Regions from separate parts of the Aminobacter sp. BA135 genome, predicted to be linked through region 3. Evidence: riboswitches for the same ligand, from Rfam matches in the RefSeq annotation. Region 3 holds a riboswitch; each other region holds the start of a gene.
What was found. A riboswitch is a leader RNA that binds a small molecule or an ion and turns the genes downstream of it on or off. The one in region 3 is predicted to bind cobalamin.
Positions count from the first base shown of each region.

Region 1 (2,259 bases), 1.8 Mb from region 3:
GTTTCGAGCGTTCGTCCAAGCGTACCGGCGCCCGCGCCGGCGTCGAGATCGACATGGGCGAAAAATTCGGCGGCGAGATTTCGGCCGGCTGGATCTCGGAGGATTTCGACGACGACCGGCTGAAGACGGTTTCGGCCGCGACGATCGCCGCCGATCTCAGATGGTCGCCGATGCGCGGCACGATCGTCGGCCTGACCGGCGAAACCTTCGTCGAGGGATCGACGACCCCGGGCGACAGCGGTTCGGTGCTCTACAACGGCCGCCTCAGCGTCGAACGGCAGATCCGTTCCAACCTGACTGCATTCCTCGCCGGCGGCGTCGGCTACCGCGACTATGCCAGCTCGAACGACCACGAGCTGAGGCTGAGTGCCGAAGCGGGCCTGACCTGGTGGCTCAACCGCTACGCCGGCCTGACCGGCAAGCTGCGCCATGAGACCTTCGACAGCACCTTGCCGTTCCGCGACGCCAAGACCAACAGCGTCTTCGTCGGGTTGAAAATCCAGCGCTAACCTTGGGGCAAACCGCCGATCGCGGCGGCTGAGGCCCTCAAGGCCGTCTCCCCCTGCCCCGCATAGACCTCGCTCATGATCAGCTCGGCAAGCGGCAGACGGCATCCCCAGCCATGGCGCTCGAGATCGGGCTTGTCGGCGAATTCGTTGACGTGGCCGACGCAGAGATAGGCCACCGGCACGACGTGATCGGGAATGCCTAGCAACTGCTTCAGCGCCTCGCGATCGAGGATGCTGACCCAGCCGACGCCTATGCCCTCGGCACGCGCGGCGAGCCAGAAATTCTGAACCGCGCAGACGGTGCTGAAGAGGTCCATCTCTGGATTGTGCCATCGCCCGAGCGGAGAGTTTGCCGAACGGCTGCGGTCGCAGGTGATGACCAGGTTGAGCGGGCTTTCGCAGATGCCTTCGAGCTTGAGCTTGCGGTACAGCTCCCGCCGCTCCTCGGCGATCTGAGGCAGTTCCTGCTGCCGCGCCGCAAAGAACAGGTCCCGGACCCGCTCGCGTCGTTCGCGATCTCTGATGACGATGAAGTTCCACGGCTGCATGAAGCCGACCGACGGCGCGTGATGGGCCGCCAGCAGCAGCCGCGCCAGCACATCGTCGTCGATCGGATCAGGCAGAAAATGGCTGCGAACGTCGCGGCGCGTGAAGATGGCGCGGTAAACGGCACCCTGTGCGGCGATATCGAAACAGACTGAAACGGCCTTCAACTGGTCAGCAAGCATCGCATATCCCCTGGCGAGCATGTCGGTTCCCTCCGCCTGACCATGCGGAGGTCGATGTCTGCCGGGCCGGTCTTCTGGCTCGAGTTCAACCCGTCTGCGGCGCCTTCCCGTTCAGGATGAACAGTGGCCTCTGCCGTTACGGTCCCTCTTACAGCGTTGGGCACGCCACGGATTTGCACCGTGTTCCCGATTCTCCCGCATCGCTGCGGGCACCTGGCAGGGTATGTCTAGCGGCAGCAGCGGCCGAAAGCCATCGCACCGTGCGTCCAATCCTGACGCACAGGCGACATGTGGCTTACTTGCCCGGCTTGATCTCGCCGAGCAGCCCTTCGATGACGCCGGCCATGCTCCTGCTGAGATCGGAGCGCGACAAGGCAAAGGCAACGTTGGCTTCGACGAAACCTTCCGGCGAGCCGCAGTCGAAGGTGCGGCCGCGATAATGATAGCCGTAGAAGGACTGCATCTTCTCGAGTTTGAGCATGGCGTCGGTCAGCTGGATCTCGTCGCCGGCGCCACGCTCCTGGCTTGCCAGGATGTTGAAAATCTCCGGCTGCAGAATGTAGCGGCCATTGATGAACAGGTTCGAGGGTGCCGTGCCCTGCTTGGGCTTTTCCACCATGCCCTCGATCTCGAAGCCGGTGTGAACCGACTTGCCCTTGCCGACGATGCCGTATTTGTGCGCCTCGGCCGGGTCGCATTCCTGGACAGCGATGATGTTGTTGGCGGTCTCGGCATAGAGCTCGACCATCTCGCGCATGCAGCTCTTTTCCGACTGCATGATCATGTCGGGCAACAACAGCGCGAAGGGCTCGTCGCCGACCAGCTCGCGCGCGCACCACACTGCGTGGCCAAGGCCGAGCGGTACCTGCTGGCGCGTGAACGAGGTCTGGCCCGGGGCCGGTTGCAACCGCTGCAGGCGCTCCAGTTGCTCGGTCTTGCCGCGCTGTGCCAGCGTATCATAAAGTTCGAACTGGACGTCGAAATGGTCTTCGATGACCGCCTTGTTGCGGCCCGTGACAAAG
Region 1 covers NZ_CP139572.1:1,932,451-1,934,709, reverse strand. The annotation lists gene SLT36_RS09435 (outer membrane beta-barrel protein) at 1-509, shown strand, start outside; gene bluB (5,6-dimethylbenzimidazole synthase) at 506-1,237, opposite strand; cobalamin riboswitch at 1,285-1,469, opposite strand; gene galU (UTP--glucose-1-phosphate uridylyltransferase GalU) at 1,533-2,259, opposite strand, start outside.
Region 1: linked by a shared signal. The riboswitch ahead of bluB (5,6-dimethylbenzimidazole synthase) and the one ahead of SLT36_RS00885 (ribonucleoside-diphosphate reductase subunit alpha) in region 3 are both predicted to bind cobalamin.

Region 2 (2,259 bases), 2.6 Mb from region 3:
ATCGACTCGGTCAGCGCCGTCGTGCGCGCCCACTACATGCCGCTCTATTCGCGACTCGGCCCCTACCCCATGGCCCTGCTCGACGACGCCATGGCTCCGAAGAAGCGCATGCTGTTCGAATACTGGGCGCATGAAGCGTCGCTGCTGCCGCTGGAGACCTTTCCGCTGTTGCGCTGGCGCATGGCGCGGGCCGAGGACGGGATGTATGGCGGGCTCGCCAAGTTCGGCCGTGCCAACAGGCCCTATATAGAAGAGATCTTTCGCCAGGTGGTCGACCGCGGCCCGATCGCCGCTTCCGACATCGAAGGCGCCAAGGGTTCCGGCGGCTGGTGGGGCTGGAGCCAGGAAAAGCATGCCTTCGAATGGCTGTTTTGGGCCGGTCGCATCACTACCCATTCGCGCCGTGGTTTCGAACGTCTCTACGATCTGCCCGAGCGCGTGCTCCCGGCCGACATCTACGACCGCCCTGTTCCGCAGGCCGAGGATGCGCATCGCGATCTCTTGCGAATCTCCGCCCGCGCCCATGGCGTCGCCACCGGCATCTGCCTGCGCGACTATTTCCGCCTGTCGCCAGCCGACATGAAAGGCCGGCTCGAAGAGCTGGTCGAGACCGGCGAACTGATTCCCGTGCGCGTCGAAGGCTGGGACCGGCAGGCCTATCTCCACGCCGATGCGCGCATTCCGCGCAAGATCCAGGCACGCGCCCTGCTTGCGCCCTTCGATCCGCTCGTCTTCGAGCGCACCCGTGCCGAGCAATTGTTCGACTTCCGCTACCGCATCGAAATCTACACCCCGGCTGAGAAGCGCCAGTACGGCTACTACGTCCTGCCCTTCCTTCTGGGCGAGCGCATCGTCGCCCGCATCGATCTGAAGGCCGACCGACCGGCGGGTATCCTGCGCGTCCACGCCGCCTATGCAGAGCCCTGTGCGCCACCGGAAACCGCAGCCGAACTTTACGAAGAACTCCAGCAGATGCGCGACTGGCTCGGCCTCGAACGCATCGAGGTGACGCCCGCGGGCGATCTCGGACCCGGCCTGAGCGACATTGCGGGTCGCTCCGCCTCGTTGACTCCACCCCTCGCGAAAGCCTAAATCGCCCACAGACGGTCCTTCGCCCGCAACGGCGAAGGCTAAGAGGGAATGCGGTGCGCGCCGATGGCGTCAAATCCGCGGCTGTCCCCGCAACTGTGAGCGAAGAGCCAAGCTCGAAGACCACTGGGATATTCCCGGGAAGGCGAGCGAAGGCGACGATCCGCAAGCCAGGAGACCTGCCGTCGCAGACATTGATCCGATCGCCTGGCGGGTGCCCCGGGCAAGGAGCCTGGATTTGGACTTCGACGACAACCTTCCAGTCGCATCAGCCGACGCATCCTGCGATGCAGCCGACGCGCGCCCATGCGACGTGACCATCCTCGTCTGCTCATCCTGCCGCGACGAAACCGGCTCGGACGCCCATCCACGCGCCGGCGCCCAGCTTGCCGAGCACGCCCGCCTCGCCGCCAATGGCGAGATCGCCGTGCGCAGCGTCGAGTGCCTGGGCAACTGCAAGCGCCGGCTGAGTGCCGCCCTGATCCGCGACGGCGCGTGGAGCTACGTCTTCGGCGATCTCAACACCATGTCGGGCGACGATCTCGTCGCCGGCGCAAGACTCTTCGCCACCTCGACCGACGGCCTGATCCCCTGGCGCGGCCGTCCCGATAGCCTCAAGCGCGGCCTCGTCGCGCGCATCCCACCACTTGCTCTCATCAAGGAAGACACATGACCGCCTCCGTCGAACGCGTTCCCTGCACCGTCGTCACCGGCTTTCTCGGCGCCGGCAAGACCACGCTGCTGCGCAACATCCTCGAGAACTCCAAGGGCAAGCGCCTCGCCATCATCGTCAACGAGTTCGGCGATGTCGGCATCGACGGCGAGATTCTCAAGGGCTGCGGCGTCGATGCCTGCCCGGAGGAAAACATCGTCGAACTGGCCAATGGCTGCATCTGCTGCACCGTCGCCGACGACTTTGTCCCTGCCCTCGACCAAATTCTGTCGCTTACACCGAGGGTTGACCACATCCTGATCGAGACCTCGGGCCTGGCGCTGCCCAAGCCGCTGGTCCAGGCCTTCCAGTGGCCAACGGTCAAGAGCCGCGTGACGGTCGACGGCGTCATCGCCGTGGTCGACGGCCCTGCGCTGGCCGCAGGTAAAGTTGCCTCCGACATGGAAGCGCTCGCCGCCCAGCGCAGTGCGGACGATTCGCTCGACCACGACGACCCG
Region 2 covers NZ_CP139572.1:2,770,067-2,772,325, reverse strand. The annotation lists gene SLT36_RS13445 (winged helix-turn-helix domain-containing protein) at 1-1,092, shown strand, start outside; cobalamin riboswitch at 1,088-1,290, shown strand; gene SLT36_RS13440 (DUF1636 family protein) at 1,328-1,762, shown strand; gene cobW (cobalamin biosynthesis protein CobW) at 1,759-2,259, shown strand, end outside.
Region 2: linked by a shared signal. The riboswitch ahead of SLT36_RS13440 (DUF1636 family protein) and the one ahead of SLT36_RS00885 (ribonucleoside-diphosphate reductase subunit alpha) in region 3 are both predicted to bind cobalamin.

Region 3 (2,259 bases):
GGCGAGCAGCGCATTGTCCTTCACCGCCTTGAAGATGCCGTCGAGATCGTCGGCGACGGTGGTGAGGAAACAGGACGACAATTGCGGGCGCAGCGTGCCGGAGTTGAACAGCGTTGGCGTCGAGGCCATGAAATCGAAGGACGACAAAAGATCATAGAACTCGATGGCGCGGCTCTCGCGGTCGATCTCGCGGCCTGCCAGGCCCATCGCCACGCGCATGAAAAAGGCCTGCGGCAGTTCGAAACGCTTGCCTTTGCTGTGCAGGAAATAGCGGTCATAGAGCGTCTGCAGACCCAGATACTGGAACTGCAGGTCGCGCTCGGGCTTCAGCGCGGCACTGAGCCTGGCAAGGTCGAAACGGCCAAGTTCGGGGTCGATCAATTCGGCCTTGATGCCGGTGGCGATGAAGGCGGGGAAATAGGTGGCATAGCGCTCGGTCATTTCGGCCTGCGTGGCCTGCTCAGACCTGGCCGAGACGAAGCTCAGTGCCTCGCGCCGCAACCGGTCCAGCAACAACCGGGCGCTGACGAAGGCGTAGTTCGGTTCGGTTTCGACAAGCGTACGGGCGGCCAGGATCGGCGCCAGCGAAAGCTCGTCGACGGTGATGCCGTCATAGAGATTGCGCCTTGTCTCGGCCAGGATCGCATCCGCCGAGACGGCCTCGAGCCCGCTGCAGGCCTCGTCGACAATGCGGGCCAGGCGCGTCTCGTCCAGCGGTGCCAGGCTGCCGTCATCGGCCTTGACCTGGAGCGGCGGTGCGGCGACCTCGACCGACGTGACCTTGGCGGCAGCGCGTTCGCGGGCACGTTCCTCGCGGTAGAGCACATAGGCGCGGGCGACCTTGTGATGCTCGGAGCGCATCAGCGCCAGTTCGACCTGGTCCTGGATTTCCTCGATGTGGAAGGTGCGGCTGCTATCTGCCCGCCTGGTCAGCGCGGCGAACACCTGGACGGCCAGTTCCTCGACGACGTCGTGGACGCGGCGCGAACCGGCGGCCACCGAACCCTCGGTGGCGAGAAACGCCTTGGTCAGTGCCACAGTGATCTTGGTCGCGTCGAACGGCGTCACCGCGCCGTTGCGCCGGATGACACGGTAGCCAGACTCGGACGCAGTCTCGGAACCCTGGCTGAGAGTGGACGGAACGCTGTTGGTTCCGCTGGATTGAAGTGTGGAGGTCGCCGGCATCATCTTCCCCGATGGTTTGGGGGCGAAGGGCCTTGGGCGGACGCATGCCGGATTTCGGCCGGCGCAAGCCGGCAGAACGCAAGCGCACCACCGGACACCCCGCCCGTGGACGTTCAGACTCGATCGCGGCAGGTCTCCTGGCTCGCAGGTCATTGCCGCTGTCTGGCCTTCCCAGCGCCCATTGGCGCCAGTGGCGTATGCGACAGCAACTCACTGCTTACAGTTGCGGGGGCAGCGCCGGCATTGCGAAATCGCGCACCGGCTTCCCTCTTAGCTCCCGAGCTGGAATCAACTCGGAAGACCACGATGTCTACATGTAGTATGACTGACGGGTGTCGTGTCAACAGGTGGAAGAGTCATTTCCACCTCATCGACCGATCAACGCCGGCGGCCGATCAATCCCTGACGTAGTCGCGCCACAGCGCCTGATAGACCGCGCACTCGGAACTCAGGGCCTCATGGCTGCCCGTGCCGACGATCCTGCCATCGTCGAGCACGACGATCATGTCGGCCGAACGCGCCGAAAAGAGATGATGCGTGACGATGATGACGAGGCGGTCGCGGCCGAAGGCCAGCAACTCACGCTCGAGCGCCATCGCCGATTCGGCATCGAGCGCCGAGGTCGGTTCGTCGAAAACGGCGATGTGCGGATCGCGCAGCACGGCGCGCGAAATCGCCAGGCGCTGGCGCTGGCCGCCGGAGAGGTTCTGCCCTGCCTGGACCAGTTCGGTGTCGATGCCTTTGGGCAGGCCGGCGGTGAACTTGTCGGCAGAGGAAAACGCCAGCGCCTTATCGATCTCGTCGTCGCGAAGCGGGCGCGGCAGCGACGCCTGAAGGTTCTCGCGGATGGTACCCGAAAACAGCGACGTCTCCTGGTCGACGACACCGATTCGGCCGCGCAGCCAGCGCGGATTGTAGGCACGGACGTCGATGCCGCCGATTGCCACCTTGCCGGCATGATCGCGCTCGAGCCCCAAAAGCACACGCAACAGGCTGGACTTGCCGGAACCGTTGCGGCCGACGATCGCCACGACGCCGGTCGCCGGCAGCACCAGGCTGACACCGTTGAGTGCC
Region 3 covers NZ_CP139572.1:177,249-179,507, forward strand. The annotation lists gene SLT36_RS00885 (ribonucleoside-diphosphate reductase subunit alpha) at 1-1,185, opposite strand, end outside; cobalamin riboswitch at 1,296-1,506, opposite strand; gene SLT36_RS00890 (peptidase domain-containing ABC transporter) at 1,581-2,259, opposite strand, start outside.